Linked DNA regions of Massilia sp. METH4. The protein of the gene in region 1 interacts with the protein of each later gene in a pairwise test. Links are inferred from orthologs where the notes say so. Each region holds a gene or a part of one and is shown on either strand. Other genes may lie near its edges. The genes, in order: eno and rpe.

What was found.
Region 2: the proteins of eno (region 1) and rpe interact in binary tests that used the Escherichia coli proteins (3 or more experiments, as listed by UniProt). The link is inferred for Massilia sp. METH4 from one-to-one orthologs.

Annotation. Positions count from the first base shown.
Region 1 is NZ_CP146614.1:259,805-270,761, reverse strand. What follows is about bases 1-2,881. They hold eno (phosphopyruvate hydratase), read left to right. Parts: upstream 1-739; coding sequence 740-2,023; downstream 2,024-2,881. Other genes in these bases: mqo (malate dehydrogenase (quinone)), read left to right, coding at 2,871-2,881; ftsB (cell division protein FtsB), read left to right, coding at 2,085-2,438; kdsA (3-deoxy-8-phosphooctulonate synthase), read left to right, coding at 1-491. In the rest of the region: more of mqo, read left to right, coding at 2,882-4,589; V6Z91_RS01260 (ammonium transporter), read left to right, coding at 4,869-6,074; V6Z91_RS01255 (TonB-dependent receptor), read left to right, coding at 6,337-8,595; V6Z91_RS01250 (ChuX/HutX family heme-like substrate-binding protein), read left to right, coding at 8,606-9,748; V6Z91_RS01245 (SDR family oxidoreductase), read right to left, coding at 9,970-10,957. UniProt on the Escherichia coli protein: Catalyzes the reversible conversion of 2-phosphoglycerate (2-PG) into phosphoenolpyruvate (PEP). It is essential for the degradation of carbohydrates via glycolysis.
Region 2 is NZ_CP146614.1:2,638,153-2,649,002, forward strand. What follows is about bases 2,621-5,394. They hold rpe (ribulose-phosphate 3-epimerase), read right to left. Parts: upstream 4,454-5,394; coding sequence 3,788-4,453; downstream 2,621-3,787. Other genes in these bases: trpE (anthranilate synthase component I), read right to left, coding at 2,621-2,825; V6Z91_RS11660 (phosphoglycolate phosphatase), read right to left, coding at 3,086-3,787; apaG (Co2+/Mg2+ efflux protein ApaG), read left to right, coding at 4,629-5,003; V6Z91_RS11675 (murein transglycosylase A), read left to right, coding at 5,377-5,394. In the rest of the region: trpD (anthranilate phosphoribosyltransferase), read right to left, coding at 1-753; V6Z91_RS11650 (aminodeoxychorismate/anthranilate synthase component II), read right to left, coding at 758-1,327; more of trpE, read right to left, coding at 1,329-2,620; more of V6Z91_RS11675, read left to right, coding at 5,395-6,405; V6Z91_RS11680 (universal stress protein), read right to left, coding at 6,423-6,863; V6Z91_RS11685 (MFS transporter), read right to left, coding at 6,915-8,186; V6Z91_RS11690 (enoyl-CoA hydratase), read left to right, coding at 8,267-9,043. UniProt on the Escherichia coli protein: Catalyzes the reversible epimerization of D-ribulose 5-phosphate to D-xylulose 5-phosphate.

The DNA.
Region 1 (10,957 bases):
CCTGTGCGCAGTCCGGCCTGCCGGTGAACATCAAGAAGGGCCAGTTCCTCGCGCCGCACGACATGAAGAACGTGATCGACAAGGCCCGTGCCGCCGCCCGCGCGAAGGGCCTGAACGAGAACAACTTCCTCGCCTGCGAACGCGGCGCCTCGTTCGGCTACAACAACCTGGTGTCCGACATGCGCTCGCTGGCGATCATGCGCGAGACCGGCGCCCCGGTAGTGTTCGACGCCACGCACTCGGTGCAGCTGCCAGGCGGGAACGGCACGTCGTCGGGCGGCATGCGCGACATGGTGCCCGTGCTGTCGCGCGCGGCCGTCGCCGTGGGCGTGGCCGGCCTGTTCATGGAAACCCACCCCACGCCGGCCACCGCGCTGTCGGACGGCCCGAACGCCGTGCCGCTGGGGCGCATGAAGGAGTTGCTGTCCACGCTGATCGAGCTCGATCGCATCACGAAGAAGGCAGGCTTCCTCGAAGACAGCTTCGAGTGATCCGTTTTTGAGCCTGCGTCTGGCTGGCCGCACGAGGACCCAACGGCAGTTTTCTGCCGTTGGGTTTTTTGTTTTTCAGTGGCCCTTTAAGAGTATCGACAGCCCCGCCGCGCTTCCCTCCGAGGCCATCCTCTGTTACGCTTGCTGCAATTTTTGCGCGTGGCTAATGTTGCAAGGCCTTTTACAAGCCAGCATGCAGCGAGCCCGGCCGCGCCGTCACCTGCTTTCCACCACCTTGGAGACTACACATGAGTGCAATCGTAGATATCATCGGCCGCGAGATCATCGACTCGCGCGGCAACCCGACCGTCGAATGCGACGTGCTGCTGGAGTCGGGCGTGATGGGCCGTGCGGCCGTGCCTTCGGGCGCGTCGACCGGTTCGCGCGAGGCGATCGAGCTGCGTGACGGCGATCCGAAGCGCTTCTTCGGCAAGGGCGTGCTGCAGGCATGCGAGAACATCAACACCGAGATCTCCGAAGCGATCATGGGCCTGGATGCCAACGAACAGGCCTTCCTGGACCGCACCCTGATCGACCTGGACGGCACCGAGAACAAGTCGCGCCTGGGCGCCAACGCGATGCTGGCCGTGTCGATGGCTGTCGCCAAGGCCGCCGCGGAAGAAGCCGGCCTGCCGCTGTACCGCTACTTCGGCGGTTCCGGTTCGATGCAGATGCCGGTGCCGATGATGAACGTGATCAATGGCGGCGCGCACGCCGACAACAACCTGGACATCCAGGAATTCATGATCATCCCGGTCGGCGCACCGACCTTCAAGGAAGCGATGCGCTACGGCGCCGAAGTGTTCCACACGCTGAAGAAGATCCTGCACAAGAAGGGCCTGACCACGGCGGTGGGCGACGAAGGCGGCTTCGCACCGTCCGTCGCGAACCATGAAGAAGCCATCAAGCTGATCATCCAGGCCATCGAGGAAGCCGGCTACGAGCCGGGCACGCAGATCGCCCTGGGCCTGGACTGCGCCGCTTCCGAGTTCTACAAGAACGGCAAGTACGAGCTGGAAGGCGAGGGCCTGTCCCTGACCGCGCAGGAATTCACGAACCTGCTGGCCACCTGGTGCGACAAGTACCCGATCATCTCGATCGAAGACGCGATGGGCGAAGGCGACTGGGAAGGCTGGGCGCTGCTGACGCAGGCACTGGGCAAGAAGGTGCAGCTGGTGGGCGACGACCTGTTCGTCACCAACACCAAGATCCTGAAGGAAGGCATCCAGAAGGGCATCGCCAACTCGATCCTGATCAAGATCAACCAGATCGGCACGCTGACCGAAACGTTCGCCGCCATCGAAATGGCCAAGCGCGCCGGCTACACCGCCGTGATCTCGCACCGCTCGGGCGAAACGGAAGATTCCACGATCGCCGACATCGCCGTGGGCCTGAACGCCTTGCAGATCAAGACCGGCTCCATGTCCCGCTCGGATCGCATGGCCAAATACAACCAGTTGCTGCGCATCGAAGAAGATCTGGGCGATATCGCTTCCTATCCGGGCCGCGATGCATTCTATAATCTCAAATAACTGCGTCTGAAGTAATCACCACTACAACCGGCCGGAACTCCCGGCCGGTTCTTTATTGTCTATGCGTCTGATCACCCTTGCCCTGGCGGCCCTGCTGCTGTTGATTCAATATCCATTATGGCTGGGGAAGGGCGGATGGCTGCGCGTGCAGGACCTGGAGCAGCAGGTGGAAGCCGCCCACGCGAAAAACGAGCAACTGCGGCAGCGCAATGCCAAGCTCGACTCCGAGGTGCGCGACCTGAAGGATGGCACCGGTGCCGTGGAAGAACGCGCGCGCTACGAGCTGTCGATGATCAAGCAGAACGAAATCTACGTGCAAATCCTGCGCAAGGGCCAGATCCCGGGCGACGGCGCCACGCCGGCCCCGCCGCCGGCCGAGGAACCCGCCAAGCCCGCCAAGCCCGCCCGCCCCTGACAACGCGCCTGTCCGCCGCGACCACCGCGACATCCTTTCCGCCGGTCGGTGGCTGGCACGTCACGCCGGTAGATCGCGGCGCTACGCAAAAACCCTCATTGGTTCATAGTCCCCAGGCAAGTATGATCGCTGCTTCAGCGTCGAAGCACCGCCCGTTGCAAGCCCATGCAAGCATTTGAAGAGTTCGAAAATGGCCAGTTTGGCTGCCTGATCAGCCAGCTACCCAAAGCGCTCTTCGCGGCGCCGGCAGGGAACCCCTGCCGCTGGACCTGACAAACACTCTGCTCAATGCGGGACGATAGTCCCGCCCTGACACGGCATGTTCGCCATGCCGTCGTTGGATAAGCAATTCCGAACACGTCAGCTCGCGTGCGCACCGCCCCCAGGGACGGTGGGCTGCCGCTTTCAATGATTCCTGGAAGGACCCATGCCATGACTCAAGAACATCGCAACACTCCCGCAGCGCCTGCCAAGGGCAAGCGCTTCTCCCGCCGCAAATTCCTCGGTGCCGCCGCCGGCACCGCGGCCGTACTGGGCGGCGCTTCCGTTGCATTCGGCGGCCAATACCGTGCCGACAAGGCGGATCGCAAGGTTGACGTGCTGCTGATCGGCGGCGGCATCATGAGCGCGACGCTCGGTGTCTATCTGTCCGAGCTGGAACCGAACTGGACGTTTGAAGTGTTCGAACGGTTGGACAAGGTCGCCGAAGAAAGCTCCAACGGCTGGAACAATGCCGGTACCGGCCACTCGGCGCTTTGCGAACTGAACTACACGCCGATGGACGACAAGGGGCAGGTGCATATCGACAAGGCGATCGACATCAACGAGAAGTTCCAGATCTCGCGGCAGTTCTGGGCGCACCAGGTGCGCAAGGGCGTGTTGGGCAATCCCCGCGAATTCATCAATTCGACGCCGCACATGAACCTGGTGTTCGGCCAGGAGAACCGCGAGTTCATGCAAAAGCGCGTCGCCGCGCTGAAGGCTTCGCCCCTGTTCGCCGGCATGGAACTGACCACCGATCCGGCCAAGATCGCCGCATGGGTGCCGATCATGATGGAAGGCCGCAAGCCGGACGAGGTGGTGACCTCCACCCGCTCGCCGCTCGGCACCGACGTCAACCTGGGGTCGATCACCCGCCAGTTCTACAAGCATCTCGGCGAGACGCGCGGCAGCCGTATCACGACCGGATACGAGGTGCGCTCCATCACCCGCAACGACGATGGTTCCTGGCGCGTGTCGGCCTTCGACGTCAACGACGATTCCAAGATCCAGACGGTCGATGCGCGGCACCTCTTCATCGGTGCCGGCGGCGCCGCGCTGCCCCTGCTGCAGCGGACCGGCATTCCGGAAGCGAAGCAGTACGCCGGCTTCCCGGTCGGCGGCGAGTTCCTCGTCACGGACAATCCGGCAATCACGTCGCGCCACCTGGCCAAGGTGTACGGCCTGGCGGATACGGGTTCGCCTCCGATGTCGGTGCCGCACCTGGATACGCGCGTGCTCGATGGTAAGACCGTGTTGCTGTTCGGGCCATTCGCTACCTGGTCCACCAAGTTCCTCAAGAACGGCTCGTACTTCGATATCGGCAAGGCCACCACGGCGTCCAACGTCCTGCCGCAACTCCAGGTAGGCGTGCATGAATTCGCGCTGGTGAAATACCTGGCGGAGCAACTGGAGCAGTCCCGGGAAGACAAGATGGCGGCGCTGCGCCGCTACATGCCCGAGGCAAAGGACGAAGACTGGCGCCTGTGGCAAGCCGGCCAGCGCGTGCAGATCATCAAGGACATTCCCGGCAAGGGCGGCCAATTGAAGCTCGGTACGGAAGTCGTGGTGTCGGCAGACCGCTCGGTATCGGCATTGCTGGGCGCGTCGCCAGGCGGCTCCACCTCGCCGGCGATCATGCTGTCGCTGCTGGAGAAAGCATTCCCGGATCGCGTGAAGACCGCCGCCTGGCAGGCAAAGATCCGTGAGATCGTGCCGTCCTACGGGAAAAAGCTCAACGAGAACGTGCAACTGCTGGCGGCGACCTGGGCGGCCACCGCGGAAACACTGCAGCTGGCGATCGCATCGCCAAGCCTGGAGGGCTTCGCTGGCGGCACGGCGCCGGTTGGTCAACCTGGGCAACTGAAGAAAGTGTCCGACATCGCGCTGTAACGCTGCCACGCTGACACCGTGCAGCAATCAAGAGAGTCCGCCTTCGGCGGACTCTCGCACAATACGCCGACGCGAGCCCGGCCGCCCGGCAGCCTGTCTCACCATGGATGAGCCCCATTTTGGCGCGTCAGCGCACCACTCCAGTGCTGATGAGCTGGCGATAACGGTGCGAAACATCTTTGTTCGCTATCGCGCACCATCAAAGCACTCCACTCCCCATAACGGCACAGTTCTTGCACTCCCTGCGTGCTTTTGCACTTTGTTAGGGAGTGGCTGTCGATGGAGTCGTTCAAGAGCGGTGCCGATGCCTTGTTTGTCCTGCTGGGAGGCATCATGGTGCTGGCGATGCATGCGGGGTTTGCGTTCCTCGAGCTGGGAACCGTGCGCAAGAAGAACCAGGTCAATGCACTGGTCAAGATACTGGTGGATTTTTCCGTGTCGACCATCGTGTACTTCGCGGTGGGCTATGGCATCGCGTACGGCGTGCACTTCTTCGGCCCCACCGATACGCTGGTTGCCAACAATGGCTACAACCTCGTCAAGTTCTTCTTCCTGCTGACGTTCGCGGCCGCCATCCCGGCCATCATTTCCGGTGGTATCGCCGAGCGCGCCAGGTTCTACCCGCAAATGATCGCCACGGCGCTGCTGGTGGGCTTCATCTATCCCTTCTTCGAAGGCATCGCCTGGAACAACCGGTTCGGCATCCAGGCCGCACTGGAATCCATGTTCGGGGCGCCGTTCCATGACTTCGCCGGCTCCGTCGTCGTGCATGCAGTGGGCGGCTGGGCCGCGCTGCCGGCCGTGCTGCTGCTGGGGGCGCGCCGCGGACGCTACGGCAAGGATGGCCGCATCGCCGCGCATCCGCCCTCGAACATTCCGTTCCTGGCGCTGGGCGCCTGGATCCTCGCGGTGGGCTGGTTCGGCTTCAACGTGATGAGCGCGCAGACGCTGGACAAGATCAATGGCCTGGTCGCCGTCAACTCGCTGATGGCCCTGGTGGGCGGCACGCTGGCCGCGCTGGTGCTGGGCAAGAACGACCCCGGCTTCGTCCATAACGGCCCGTTGGCCGGCCTGGTGGCCGTGTGCGCCGGCTCGGACCTGATGCATCCGCTCGGCGCCCTGGCCACCGGCGCGGTGGCCGGTGCCATCTTCGTGGTGATGTTCACGCTGGCGCAAAACCGCTGGAAGATCGACGACGTGCTGGGCGTATGGCCGCTGCACGGCCTGTGCGGCGCCTGGGGCGGCATCGCGGCCGGCATCTTCGGCAGCCACGCGCTGGGCGGGCTCGGCGGGGTTTCCTTCATGTCGCAACTGGCCGGCACGGTGCTGGGCATCGTCATCGCCGTCGCCGGCGGAGCGCTGGTGTACGGCGTCCTCAAGGCCACCGTCGGCCTGCGCCTCGACCCCGAACAGGAATTCGACGGCGCCGACCTCTCCATCCACAAGATCAGCGCCACCCCGGAACGCGAAACGCTGGCCGGCTGATGCCAATCTGCCACGGTACGTACAGAACATACCGAGCCGCGAGACCGGTGACAGGCACCGATTTTCCGGCAATGTTTCCGCAAAACCGGTGACAGGCTCCGCGTTCCAGGAAACATTTCCCGGAAAGGGGTGCCTGTCACCGGGTTTTTTGCAACATTTCTGTCTTGAAAATAAGAATCATTCGCATTAAGATGGTGGCCTTTGCCAGCCACCTGTTCCGATCCAGGAGCCAGCTCCCGACTGACTCTCTGACTGGAACATCATGGATGCACTTACCGCGCGCCGGCGCCTGCTGCCGGCGCTGATCATGTCCGCGCTGGCGCCGCTGGCTCATGCGCAATCTGCCGCCCCCACCACCACCACCGCCCTCGGCGAAATCACTGTCACCGCCGAGCGCGGCCAGGACAAGGCAGGAACGACGACCACCGTCACCGCTGCCGACCTCACGCGCCAGGCGGCGCAGAACATGCAGAACATCACGCGATACGCGCCGCTGATCAGCGTGCCGAATGCCGCAAGCGGCTCGGGCAGCGTGTGGGACAGCAGCGGCAACACGGGCTTCAATATCCGCGGCATCGACGGCAACCGCGTCAGCATGGACCTCGACGGCATTGCACTGCCGGATGCCGCCCCGAAGCCCGATGGTTCCACCCTGTCCAGCTTCGGCATCGGCCGCGATTATTTCGACCCCGAGACATTCCGTGAGGTGAACATCGCGTCCGGCACCACGACCACCGGTCCCGGCACGCCGGGCCTGGGCGGTGCGGTGCGCTTCGTCACCAAGTCCCCCGAGGATTACGTGAGCGCCGAGCGTCCCGTCCATGCCGACTACAAGTTCGGCTACGATGGTTCGAACCACATGCGCATGCACGCCGTCACGGGCGCCGCGCAGGCGGGCGACCTGCAGATCCTGGCGCTGTTCGTGCACCGCGAAGGCAGCGAGGTCGAGTCGGAAGGCAATGCCGTGCTGAACCCGGACGACTGGGATTCCGATGCCTTGCTGGCCAAGCTGGCATGGTCGCCGCTCGCCGGCCAAAAGGTCACCGCCACCATCGACGCCTACCAGGCCAGCCATACCCGCGAGTACATCAACAAGACCAGCGCGCTGTACCCGGAAGGCGTCGACCAGGCGTCCAGCACGCGGCGCAGCCGGTTCTCGCTGGACCACGAATTCATCGGCAAGGCTGCGCTGTTCGACAAGCTCGAATCGCGCATCTACGTTCAGAACGCCGAGGTGGACGACCACACGACCAGCCCCTACGTGTCGACTGGCCAGCGCTACTTCCGCTCGATCGAGACGGGTTACATCAACAAGAGCCGCGGCCTGGCCAGCAACGCCTTCAAGCAGCTCGGCGCGCATCGTCTCGCTTATGGCATCAGCGCCGAAGACGTCGACACGCGGCGGCCCTGGCGCGAAGACCGCACCGTGCTGGCCACCGGCGCGCACCAGATCACGAACAAGAACCGCATGGTCGACACGGACACGACGAAGCTGGCCGCCTTCGCCAGCGTCGACCTGGCACTGGCCGACGGGCTGACCCTGACCCCAGGCCTGCGCTACGACTGGCGTGAGATGGAGCCGAAGAATATCGAGCAGTACGTGGTGGCGGTGCCGGCAGCCCGCAATGAATTACGCAAGCGCAAGGACGACTACTTCACGCCGAGCCTGGAGCTGGCGTGGAAGTTCCAGCCCGAGCTGACGGCGTATGCGAAGTACACGCGCGGCACGCGGCTGCCGACGGCGGCGGAAATTTCCGGCACCTACGATTCGTTCAGCTATACCGGCAGCGGCACCGGCTACGCGGTGCTGGGTAACGCCGACCTGAAGAAGGAAACCAGCAACGCTTTCGAGCTGGGCCTGAAAGGCCAGCCTGCACGCGGCGTGACGATGCAGGCATCGGCCTTCCACACGAAGTACAGGAACTTCATCGAGTACGCGACGCAGCCGCTCGACCCCGTCAATTATCCGACCATCACGCAGGGCCTGTTCCGGCCGGAGAACGTGGGCGAGGCGAAGACGTGGGGCGCGGAATTCTCCAGCAGCCTTGCGCTGGGCGAATGGTACGCCGCGCTGGACGGCGCTAGCGTGACGCTGGCGGCGGGCGTCCAGCACAGCAAGGCACGCAATACCGAAACGGGTGCCGAAAGCGAACTGGCATCAACCCTGCCGCGCAAGATCAGCACCACCTTCGCGTGGGACGACCCGGGCAAGCGGGGTGGGGCGGCGCTGTCGATCTTCAACGTGCGCGGCAAACAGGCCGAGGCTGACGTGATCTCGAATTCGACCGGCGCGCGCTTCGCGGTGCCCGGCGCCACCGTGGCCGACCTGACGGCCTACTGGAATATCGGCAGGCACGCCACGATCACGGCCGGCATCTACAACCTGGCCGACAAAAAATACTGGGACTACGCATCGTCGCGCAGCCTCGCCGCCGGCACCACGGCCGCCACGCTGGCCGACATCGAACGCCAGGCCCGCCCGGGCCGCTACGGTGCCGTCACGCTCAAACTGATCTACTAAGGAGAAAACCATGAAGACCCGCCGCCGTACCCTTCAACTTCTGGCCCTGTCCGGCGCACTGCTGCTGGGTCACGCCCATGCGGCCACGCTGGCCGAACGCTGGACTGCGCTGCGCGCCGAACAGCCCAAGCTCGGCATCCGCGACGCCGCGAAGCAATTGAACGTCTCCGAAGCCGAGCTGCTGGCCACCGGCATCGGCACCACCGTCACGCGCTTGGCCGATACCAGTCATGCGCCGCGCGAGATCATGCGCCGCGCGCTGGACCTGGGCAAGGTGATGGCGCTAACGCGCAACGAGAATGGCGTGATCGAAGTCACCGGCGTGGCCACGCGCATCGCCAAGCAAGGTGACGAAGGCGCCAAGGATGCCGAACGGGAAGCGCGCGAACTGAACATCGCCGGCGGCTACCTGGGCGGGCCGATCGACCTGCGCTTCCACTTCGCCAAGTGGAAGCATGCGTTCGCCGTCGTGCAGCCGGGCAGGGACGGCGCCGTGTCGCGCAGCCTGCAATTCTTCGACGAGAACGGCACCGCCATCCACAAGGTGTACCTGAAGGATGACGGCAAGGTGGCCGTGTTCGACAAGCTGGTGGCCGACTTCCGCCATCCGCAGCAGGACGGCAAGCTGGCCATCGTGCCGATGGCACCGAAGGCCGCCGAGACGCCCGACGCGGCGGTGGACGTGAAGGAGTTCCAGCAGGCGTGGAAGGAGATGTCGGACGTGCACCAGTTCAATCGCATCGTCGCCGAGTTCAAGCTGTCGCGCGAACAGGCACTGCGCCTGGCGCCGGGCGGGATGGTGACGAAGGTGACCGCGCAAGCCGTGCGCCGGTTGCTGGAACAGGCCTCCGCGCAGCAGGTGCCGATCATGGCCTTCGTCGGCAATGGCGCCGTCACGCAGATCTACAGCGGCAAGGTGAACAAGGTGCAGGAATCGGCCGGCTACTTCAACGTGCTGGACCCGGACTTCAACCTGCACCTGCGCGACAAGGCGTTCAAGGCCGGCTATGTGCTGCAGCGGGCCGGCGTGACATCGGTGGAGTTCTACGACGACAAGGGCGAGCTGGTCGTCACCTTCTTCGGCGTGCGCGAGCGGGGCAAGCCGCAGCCGCAGGCGTGGCTGGACCTCGTGGCGGCGCTCCCGAAAGCATAATGACCGGCGCCCGCGGCCAATGGGCCGCGGTGTCCCGCGCGCCGATCGATACCCGTGGCCGATGCGTATCGGTGTCGGACACCATGCATGGTGTCCGACACCGGTTTTCCCCCGCGCTAGCCGCGACGGCGCCCCACCGGCATTGTTGCGGGTAAGAGGGAGCATGCACATGCGTCCCCATGCCGCTTTGGCGCTGGTTCGCGCCGCGCCGGCCGCTGCCGTCAGGGAACCAGCTTCTCCCGCTTCAGCCTTTCGAACAGTTCAAAGAACGCATCCGGCGTGCTCTGGTACTCCAGGAAGCCGGCCTTGCGGCTCTTCGTCATGTCGGTGATGACTTCCATCGGCCGGCCCAGGTCGGCGTCCGTGTGCCACCACGAGGCCAGCCGTGTCACGTCCGGCTCGGCAAGGCCGTGCTGTTGCGCGATCTCGCGCCACAGCGCCGGCGCATCCTGCATGCGCGATTCCAGCGGGCTGATTTGTTCCGGCAGCGGCGCCGCTTCGACACCGAAGTAGTCGGCCAGCTTCGGCCACAGCCACTGCCAGCGGAATACGTCCCCGTTCACCACGTTGAAGTCCTCGTTGCGGCCCGCCCCGCTGGTCGATGCCCACAGCAGGTGGCGTGCCAGCAGCCGGGCATCGGTCACGTCCGCCAGGCCTTCCCATTGCTGGTGGCTGCCGGGGAACACGAACGGCTGGCCCGTGTGCTTGCACAGCGTGGCGTACACGGCGAGCGTCTGCCCCATGTTCATCGCGTTGCCGACCGCAAAACCGACGATCGTGTGCGGCCGGTGCACGCTCCAGGTGAAGCCGAATTGCCGCGCCGCGTCGAACAGGCGGTCTTCCTGTTCATAGTAGAAGTTCGGCACGTCCTGCCGGCCCTGCTCCTCGCGGAACGGCGTGATCGGCACGGCGCCCTTGCCGTATGCATCGAACGGGCCCAGGTAGTGCTTCAAGCCCGTCACGAGCGCCACGTGGCGCACCGTGCCGGCGGGGCCCACGGCGTCCAGCACGTTCTTCACCATGGCGCCGTTGACGCGGATGTTCTCCTCTTCGTTCGCCTGCCGCGACCATGCGGTGATGAACACGTGGCTGGGATCCACCCCCGCCAATGCCTGGGCGACGTCCGGCGAGGTCAGGTCGGCGCTGATCTGCTTCACGCCGGCCACGCCGGGCGTGCGGCCGCGCGATACGCCGTGCACCTCCCAGCCT
Region 2 (10,850 bases), 2.4 Mb from region 1 along the record:
CTCGTATTCGCGGATCTCGCCGTCGACCAGTTCCCCGACCAGCGTGCCGGCGCCCAGCGACACTTCATCCATATTGTCGCGGCCATACACGACGATCGCGTGTTCGGCGCCCAGGCGTTGCAGCACGCGCACTTGAATGCCCACCAGGTCGGGGTGGAACACGCCCATCAGGATGTTCGGCGCGCCGGCCGGGTTGGTGAGGGGGCCGAGGATGTTGAAGATCGAGCGCACGCCCAGTTCGCGGCGCACCGGCGCCACGTGCTTCATGGCGGCGTGGTGATTCGGCGCGAACATGAAGCCGATGCCCGTCTGCGCGATCGATTGGGCGATCTGTTCAGGCTTCAGGTTGATGTTTGCGCCCAGCGATTCGATCAGGTCCGCGCTGCCGGACGAGGACGACACGCTGCGCCCGCCATGCTTGGCGATGCGCGCTCCGGCGGCGGCCGCGACGAACATTGCCGCGCTGCTGATATTGAACGTGTGCGCGCCATCGCCGCCGGTGCCCACGATGTCCAGCAGGTTCGTGGTGTCGGCCATCGGCACCTTGGTCGAGAATTCGCGCATCACCTGCGCGGCGGCGGTGATTTCACCGATGGTTTCCTTCTTCACGCGCAGGCCCATGGTCAGCGCGGCCACCATCACGGGCGACATTTCGCCGCTCATGATCTGGCGGAACAGGTGCAGCATTTCGTCGTGGAAGATCTCGCGGTGCTCGATGCAGCGGATCAGGGCTTCCTGGTGGGTGATCGGCATGGCGTTATCCTTGGCGGTCGAGGAAATTCTTCAGCATGGCGTGGCCATGCTCGGAGAGGATCGATTCGGGGTGGAATTGCACGCCCTCGATATCGAATTCCTTGTGGCGCACGCCCATGATTTCGCCATCGTCGGTCCATGCCGTCACTTCCAGGCAGGAGGGCAGCGAAGCGCGCTCGATCGCCAGCGAGTGGTAGCGGATCACCGTGAAGGGGCTCGGCAAGTCCTTGAACACGCCATCGCCCGTGTGGGCGATGGGCGAGGTCTTGCCGTGCATGACTTCCTTGGCGCGGATGATCTTGCCGCCGAACGCCTCGCCGATGGCCTGGTGGCCCAGGCACACGCCCAGGATCGGCTTCTTGCCGGCGAAGTGCTTGAGCACTTCCACCGAAATGCCGGCCTGCGCCGGCGCCTTCGGGCCCGGCGAGATGCAGATGCGGTCCGGGTTCAGGGCCTCGATCTGCTCGATCGTGATTTCATCGTTGCGGTGCACCCGCACATCCTCACCGAGCTCGCCGAAGTACTGCACGATGTTGTAGGTGAAGGAGTCGTAATTGTCGATCATCAGCAGCATGTCAGAACTCCCCATCCAGGCCGTCTTGCACTTGTTCCGCCGCGCGCAGCACGGCGCGCGCCTTGTTTTCCGTTTCCTGCCATTCCATCTCGGGGATGGAGTCGGCCACCACGCCTGCTGCCGCCTGCACGTACAGCATGCCGTCCTTGATCACGCCGGTGCGGATCGCGATCGCCACGTCCATCTCGCCGCCGAACGACAGGTAGCCGCACGCGCCGCCATAGATGCCGCGCTTGGTGATTTCGAGCTCGTCGATCACTTCCATCGCGTGCACCTTCGGCGCGCCCGTCAGGGTACCGGCCGGGAAGGTGGCGCGCAGCACGTCCAGGTTCGACATGCCCGATTTCAGCTTGCCCTCGACGTTGGACACGATGTGCTGCACGTGCGAGTACTTTTCGATCACCATCTTGTCGGTGACCTTCACGCTGCCGATCTCGGAGATGCGGCCCAGGTCGTTGCGGGCCAGGTCGATCAGCATCACGTGCTCGGCGATCTCCTTCGGGTCGGCCAGCAGTTCCTCGGCCAGCTGCGCATCCTTTTCCGGCGTGGCGCCGCGCGGGCGCGTGCCGGCAATGGGGCGCAGCGTGACTTTCTTCTCGCCGTCCGGCAGGGTCTCGTTGCGGACGAGGATTTCCGGCGACGCGCCCACGATCTGCATGTCGCCGAAGTTATAGAAGTACATGTACGGCGACGGGTTCAGCGAACGCAGCGCGCGGTACAGCGTGAGTGGCGAATCCACATAGGGCTTCTTGATGCGCTGGCCGATCTGCACCTGCATCAGGTCGCCGGCCATGATGTATTCCTTCGCCTTCGCAACGGCGGCCAGGTAGGCTTCCTTGTCGAATTCGCGAATCGCCTCGGTGCGCACGGACGACGAGGTGACCGGCGCATCGACGCCGCGGCGCAGCAGCGCCTTCAATTCCTTCAGGCGCTGGCGCGCCTTCGAGTACGATTCCGGCTGCGTGGTGTCCGCATAGACGATCAGGTACAGCTTGCCGGAGAGGTTGTCGATGACGGCCAGTTCTTCCGTGACCATCAGCTGGATGTCGGGCAGGCCCAGGTCGTCCTTCGGCCCCTTGCCAGCAAGCTTCTTCTCGATGTGGCGCACCGTGTCGTAGCCGAAGTAACCGGCCAGGCCGCCCACGAAGCGGGGCATGCCCGGGCGCAGCGCCACCTTGAAACGCGCCTGGTACTGCTCGATGAATTCGAGGGGATTGCCTTCGTGCGTTTCGATGACTTCGCCGCCCTTGACGATCTCGGTGCGGCTGCCGTGCGTGCGCAGCAGCGTCTTCGCCGGCAGGCCGATGAACGAGTAGCGGCCGAAGCGCTCGCCGCCGACCACCGATTCCAGCAGGAAGGTGTTCTTGCCTGTGTTCTGGCTTTGCGCCAGCTTCAGGTACAGCGACAGCGGGGTTTCGAGGTCGGCGAACGCTTCCGCGATCAGGGGAATACGGTTGTAGCCTTGCGTGGCCAGCGACTTGAATTCGAGTTCGGTCATGTTTCTCTCCAATCCGCCACGCAAGCCCAATTCGGGTGTACGGGTGGTGGCGGTGAGGTTCAAAAAACCTGCCGGGAGAGAGCGATAGGATGGATGGTCGCGCGAAGTCTCCGACGGCAGCAATCAATACGGCTTAGTTTGCCCAGGATTGCCAGCGTCGCCACAGCCAGGCCTCGATCGATCCCTGGTGAGTAACGTTGTGTCTTTTGTTGAGAAACATCGTTTGACGAGCGTACGGTTTTAAGTTTGATGCGCCAAGTTCATTGAACGTTGTGCGCGTTTATGAGCTGTGCAGCATGCAGCAGCGTTTCAACTATACCATCGGAATCCGTATCGTGTATAGATTCCCCGTGGTTATAACCATACGGCACCGTGAGCACGGGGCAACCGGCCGCGCGGGCGGCCCGGGCATCGTTCGACGAGTCGCCGATCGCCACCACCTGGTGCGGCGGCAGGCCGAAGTACTCGCAAGCGCGCACCAGCGGCAGCGGGTCGGGCTTCTTCTTCTCGAACGAATCGCCGCCGTAGATCACTTCGAAGTAGCCGTCCAGCTCCTTCAGCTTCAACAGCGGCAGGGCGAAGGCGAGCGGCTTGTTCGTCACGCAGGCGAGGCGAATGCCGGCATCCTTCAGTTCCGTGAGGCCGGCCGCCACATCCGGGTACAGCGTGCTGTGGTGGCCGTTGATGGCCAGGTAGTGCCGCTGATAGGCATCCATCGCCGCGGCGAAGTGCTGTTCGACGGCCGCGTCGTCATGGTCGAGCGAGAGCACGCTGCGGATCAGGTTTTCCGAACCCTTGCCGACCATGTTCTTGATCTGCTCGGCCGTGATCGGTTCCAGTTTCAGTTCCTCGCGCATCGCGTTGATGGCCACGTGGAAGTCGGGCACGGTGTCGAGCATCGTGCCGTCCAGGTCGATGATGGCGGCGCGCACGCCGGCCAGGGGGTGAGCGGCCGCCGTCATTTACACCGCCGCCAGCTGGGTGCGCATCGCGTCGATGACGGCCTTGTAGTCGGGCTGGCCGAAGATCGCCGAGCCGGCCACGAAGGTGTCCGCGCCCGCTTTCGCGGCGGCGGCGATATTGTCGATCTTGATGCCGCCATCCACTTCCAGCATGATGTCGCGGCCCGATTCGTCGATCAGGCGGCGTGCCTGCTCGATCTTCTTTAGCGCCTGCGGGATGAAGGACTGGCCGCCGAAGCCCGGGTTCACCGACATGATGAGGATCATGTCGACCTTGTCCATCACGTGCTCCAGGTAGGACAGCGGCGTGGCCGGGTTGAACACGAGGCCGGCCTTGCAGCCGTGGTCGCGGATCAGTTGCAGCGAACGGTCGATGTGGTCGGAAGCCTCGGGGTGGAAGGTGATGATGTTGGCGCCGGCCTTGGCGAAGTCGGGGATGATGCGGTCGACGGGCTTGACCATCAGGTGCACGTCGATCGGCACCTGCACGTGCGGGCGGATCGCCTGGCATACCAGCGGGCCGACGGTGAGGTTCGGCACATAATGGTTGTCCATCACGTCGAAGTGGATGATGTCGGCGCCGGCGGCGACGACGTTCTTCACTTCCTCGCCCAGGCGGGCGAAGTCGGCGGACAGGATGCTGGGGGCGATGCGGAAAGTAGTCATGACAGGGTGGGTAGCAAAAAGATGCGTTATTTTACGCCGCTCTCCCGTTATGTGCGGAGCGCACCTTGCGCACCGGAGGGAAATGGGGTGCAATGCGGAACCGCATTAATGAAATGCCAAACTTGACTTTCGGGCAGCTCCTACAGCACACCACGCCCGGCAATAAGGAATACCGATGGCCCAATATGAATTCGCCGTAACGGTCAGGACGCAGTTCCTGCCGGAACAATCCGACCCCGAACGCACCAACTTCGTGTTCACCTACTCGATCACGATCAAGAACACGGGCACGGTGGCGGCGCAACTGATCTCGCGCCACTGGGTCATCACCGACGCCAACAATCACAAGCAGGAAGTGCGTGGCCTGGGCGTGGTGGGGCACCAGCCCCTGCTGCAGCCGGGCGAGCAGTTCGAATATACGAGCGGCACGGCCTTGCAGACCCCGCAGGGTTCGATGGTGGGCGAGTATTTCTGCGTGGCCGAGGATGGCCACCGGTTCGAGGTGCCGATTCCGGAGTTCGTACTGTCCCTTCCGCACACCCTGCACTGATCCGGTTGTTATAAACTTCGTCGCATCATTCAGGCTGGTCCGGCCGTTTGGCCGGAGGCGTCTTTTTCTTGCCGGGCATCGTCCACCACACGATGAACACCAGCAGGAACAGCGCCACCAATGCCTCGACCATCAGGATCCACATACCGCCTCCATGTTTTTCGTTCGCCGTAGTCTACCCCGTAATTTCCATCTGTTGACCTGCGCGGCCGTATCGGCAGTCCTGCTTGCCGGTTGCGGGGCACCGCCCGCACCCCGTCAGCAGCCCGCGCCGCCCCGGCCCGCACCTCAGCCGGCTCCCCAGCCCGTACCGCAGCCCGCACCTCGGCCCGAACCTGGGCAGCCGCCGGCGCCGCCCGCGAAAACGGCCTTCGTGCCGGGCACATTCGCCGACCTGCCCGGCTGGTCGCGCGACGACCTGCGCGCCGCCTGGCCGGCCTTCCAGTCGTCCTGCTCGGTAATCGGCAAGCGCGCGGACTGGAAGGAAGCGTGCTCGATCGCCCGCACCGTGAATGCGAACGACGAGCGCGCCGTGCGCCTGTTCTTTGAAACGTTCCTGGTGCCGCACCGCGTGATCGCGCCGGATGGTTCGGATACCGGCCTCGTCACGGGCTACTACGAGCCGCTGCTGCGCGGCGCCCGCAAGCAGGGCGGCCCGTACCAGACTCCTCTATATAAAGTGCCGGACGATATGGTGACCGTCGACCTTGCCGCCGTATATCCGGAACTGAAGGGCAAGCGGCTGCGCGGCCGCCTGCAGGGCAGGAAGGTGGTGCCGTACGCCAGCCGGGAGGAAATCGCCCGCTCGGGCCTGGCCGGCAAGGAATTGCTGTGGGTCGACGATCCGGTCGAAGCCTTCTTCCTCGAGGTGCAGGGCTCCGGCCGCGTGCAGCTCGATTCCGGCGAAACGGTGCGCGTGGCCTACGCGGACCAGAACGGCCATCCGTACAAATCCATCGGCAAGTGGCTGATCGAGCAGGGCGAATTGACGTCCGAGCAGGCGTCGGCGCAAGGGATCAAGGCGTGGATCGCCGGGCACCCGACGCGCAGGCAGGAACTGCTGAATGTGAATCCCAGCTATGTGTTCTTCCGCGAAGAAAAACTGCCGGACCCCAGCGTTGGCCCGAAAGGTTCGTTGGGCGTGCCCTTGACGCCGCAGCGTTCGGTGGCGGTGGACACGACGCAGATTCCGTCAGGCGTCCCGCTGTACCTGTCCACCACGCAGGCTGCCAGCGAGGTCCCGCTGCAGCGCCTGGTGATGGCGCAGGACACCGGTGGCGCCATCCGGGGCGCCATCCGCGTCGACTTTTTCTTTGGTTTCGGTACCGAGGCGGCGGAGAATGCGGGTCGGATGAAGCAGAGCGGCCAGGTGTGGGTGCTGCTGCCCCGCCAGACCCGCTGAGCGGCTGGCTGGGCTGCTTACCGCAGAACCAGTACCGGCAGCGTGGTATGCGCCAGCACCTTCTGCGTTTCGCTGCCGAGCAGCAGTTTGCTCAAGCCGCCGCGGCCGTGCGAGGCCATCAGGATGATGTCGCAGTTGTGTTTGTCCGCAGCGTCCACGATGTCCTTGTAGGGCGTGTGGGAATTGCTGACGATACCCTCGAAGGGCACGCCGGCGGCGGCGCAGGCGGTGGCCACCTTGTTGATGTTGGCCTGGGCCGCGGTGGTGATCTGCGTTTCGAACACTTCCGCGTCCGGCACGACGGCGCCTCCCTCGGCCATCGGCACGAACGGGAATGGCTGGGCAACGCAGATGGCGACGATGCGGGCGCCATGCACCTGGGCGAAGCGCACCGCCGTTTCGGTGGCTTTCACGGCCAGGTCGGAGCCATCGGTGGGTAACAGGATGTTCTTGAACATGACAGTCCCCTTGTAAAGTTGGCAATGCTCCAGTCTAAGGGCACCGCCGCATCAAGGGCGCACGCTTCGGATCGGGCGCGACGTGACGGCGCCCATGGCCAGCAGCACGCCGCCCGCCGCGATACAGTAGAGGGCAGGGCGCACGCCCAGGCGGTCGCCCGCATAGCCGGCGGCCAGGGCGCCCAGCGGGGCCACCGCCACCGTCAGGAAGCGCATGGTCGAGATCATTCGGCCCAGCATTTCGTCCGGCGTCACTTTCTGGCGCAGCGCCTGGTAAGGGATGAAGAACAGCATGGCGCCCAGGTCGAAGAAGAACATCAGGAGCGCATATGTCGCCGCGCTGAAGCGGGCGTCGCCAAACAGATCGCGCGGGATCAGCGGCATCAGCACGAAACCCAGGGCCATCGACGCGGTGCCGATCACGATTGTGTTGCCGGCGCCGTAACGGTGGTTCAGCGGCCGCAGCAGCAGGGAACTGGCGAACACGCCGGCTCCGCCCAGCATCTGCGCCGTCCCCAGCATGCCGGCGTTCATGCCCAGTTCGCGCGTGGCGAACAGCACGAGCAGTGCGTTATAGCCGTAGAACAGCAGGTGCCAGGCGCCGGCCACCCAGGCCAGGGCGCGCAGCAGGGGCTGGCGCCAGATGAAGGCGAAACCGGCACGCACATCGTGCAGCGGGTGGCGGTCGCTGCGCGGCGGGATGGCTTCGCGCATCTTTACGCGGCCGATATTCCAGAGCGAGATGAAGAATGTTGCCGCGTTGACGAGGATGGCCACCGGCGCCGTCAGCCACTGGATCAGGATGCCGGCCAGGCCCGGAGCCAGCAGCCGCGAGATCGAATCCGTGCTGGCGAAGCGGGACTGCGCCTCGACCATCCGCTCCCGGCCGACGAGCAGCGTGAGATAGATCTGTTCCGCCCCGCCACCGATGACGTTGCAGGTGCCCTGGATCGCCGCCACCGTATAGAGCCACGGCATGCCCAGCAGGTCGAGCCACCACGCGACGGGAATCGATGCCAGCGAAATGCCCTGCGCGGCCTTGCTGGCCAACAGGATCGGCAGCTTGCGGCTGCGGTCCAGCAGCACGCCCGCCGGCAATGCGAAGACCGCGAAGGGAATCGCCTGGCAGGCGGTGAGCACGCCCATCTGCGCCGGGGTGGCGTGCAGCAGCAGCACGGCGCAGAGCGGCAGCGCGAGCGTGCCGATCTGCGAGCCGAAGCTCGTCAATACCAGGCTGGCCCAGTAGTGGCGGAAGTCGGAATTCGACAGCAGCGCGTCGGTGCGCCACCGTTCGGCAATCGGAGAAAGAAGGGGAAACGGCATGAATCGGCCGATCATACCGCAATGGCACAGGCATCCCGATGACGCTACAATCGCCCGAACTATCGTCCCGGGAGACCAGCATGCAATATGAAGACCTGATCGTTGAAGTCCACGGCAAGGTGGCCCTTATCCGCCTGAACCGGCCGAAGGCGCTGAATGCGCTGAACGACCGCATGATGAACGAGCTGGGCGAGGCGTTTGCCGGTTTCGACAAGGACCCGCAGATCGGTTGCATCGTGCTGACCGGCAGCGAGAAGGCTTTCGCCGCCGGCGCCGATATCCCGGCGATGATCGACTACACGTACCAGGATACCTACCGCGACAATTACATCACTCGTAACTGGGAGCACATCCTGAAGGTGCGCACGCCCGTGATCGGCGCCGTCGCCGGCTATGCGCTGGGTGGCGGTTGCGAGCTGGCGATGATGTGCGACTTCGTGATCGCGGCAGATACGGCCAAGTTCGGCCAGCCGGAAATCAAGATCGGCGTCACCCCTGGAGCTGGCGCCACGCAGCGGCTGCCGCGGGCGATCGGCAAGGCCAAGGCGATGGACATGCTGCTGACGGCCCGCACCATCGACGCGGCGGAAGCGGAGCGCACTGGCCTGGTGTCGCGTGTGGTCCCGGCCGACAAGCTGATCGAAGAAGCGCTGGCGGCGGCCACCACGATCGCATCGATGCCGCTCTCGGTAGCCATGCAGATCAAGGAAGCAGTGAACGTGGCCTTTGAAGTGCCGCTCACGGAAGGCGTGCGCTACGAGCGCCGCCTGTTCCACGCCGCGTTCGGCACGCCGGCGCAGCGCGAAGGCATGCATGCCTTCCTCGAAAAGCGCTTGCCAAACTTCGAGGGGCTTTGATATAGTTCTGTCCCTCGCAGCAACGCAGCTGTCACGAAAGTGAAACAAGCAGCTTGATGTGAGTAGATGAGAAGCTTGACGAATCGCACGAAACACTCGATAATCTCGCTTCTCTGCTGCTGACAAACACAACGATTTGTCTACGAACGCAGCAAGCGCCGAATGGCAAGAATTCTTTAACAATCAACAGTCGATAAGTGTGGGCGTTTGATGATGTGCCCGGGACTTTGGTCCCGAAGCTCAAAATATATAGCATCAAACGTTCACGCAAAATAAACGTAATCATCTTCGAATGATTCGTCAGTATTTTGAGTGAATGACCCTCGGCAGAAATGCCGAGACAACAGAGATTAAACTGAAGAGTTTGATCCTGGCTCAGATTGAACGCTGGCGGCATGCTTTACACATGCAAGTCGAACGGCAGCGCGGGCTTCGGCCTGGCGGCGAGTGGCGAACGGGTGAGTAATATATCGGAACGTGCCCAAGAGTGGGGGATAACGTAGCGAAAGTTACGCTAATACCGCATACGATCCAAGGATGAAAGCAGGGGACCGCAAGGCCTTGTGCTCCTGGAGCGGCCGATATCTGATTAGCTAGTTGGTGAGGTAAAGGCTCACCAAGGCGACGATCAGTAGCTGGTCTGAGAGGACGACCAGCCACACTGGAACTGAGACACGGTCCAGACTCCTACGGGAGGCAGCAGTGGGGAATTTTGGACAATGGGGGCAACCCTGATCCAGCAATGCCGCGTGAGTGAAGAAGGCCTTCGGGTTGTAAAGCTCTTTTGTCAGGGAAGAAAAGGGTGCGGCTAATATCCGTACCTCATGACGGTACCTGAAGAATAAGCACCGGCTAACTACGTGCCAGCAGCCGCGGTAATACGTAGGGTGCAAGCGTTAATCGGAATTACTGGGCGTAAAGCGTGCGCAGGCGGTTTTGTAAGTCTGACGTGAAATCCCCGGGCTTAACCTGGGAATGGCGTTGGAGACTGCAAGGCTGGAATCTGGCAGAGGGGGGTAGAATTCCACGTGTAGCAGTGAAATGCGTAGAGATGTGGAGGAACACCGATGGCGAAGGCAGCCCCCTGGGCTAAGATTGACGCTCATGCACGAAAGCGTGGGGAGCAAACAGGATTAGATACCCTGGTAGTCCACGCCCTAAACGATGTCTACTAGTTGTTGGGTCTTAATTGACTTAGTAACGCAGCTAACGCGTGAAGTAGACCGCCTGGGGAGTACGGTCGCAAGATTAAAACTCAAAGGAATTGACGGGGACCCGCACAAGCGGTGGATGATGTGGATTAATTCGATGCAACGCGAAAAACCTTACCTACCCTTGACATGTCAGGAACCTCTGAGAGATTGGAGGGTGCCCGAAAGGGAACCTGAACACAGGTGCTGCATGGCTGTCGTCAGCTCGTGTCGTGAGATGTTGGGTTAAGTCCCGCAACGAGCGCAACCCTTGTCATTAGTTGCTACGAAAGGGCACTCTAATGAGACTGCCGGTGACAAACCGGAGGAAGGTGGGGATGACGTCAAGTCCTCATGGCCCTTATGGGTAGGGCTTCACACGTCATACAATGGTACATACAGAGGGCCGCCAACCCGCGAGGGGGAGCTAATCCCAGAAAGTGTATCGTAGTCCGGATTGTAGTCTGCAACTCGACTACATGAAGTTGGAATCGCTAGTAATCGCGGATCAGCATGTCGCGGTGAATACGTTCCCGGGTCTTGTACACACCGCCCGTCACACCATGGGAGCGGGTTTTACCAGAAGTAGGTAGCTTAACCGCAAGGAGGGCGCTTAC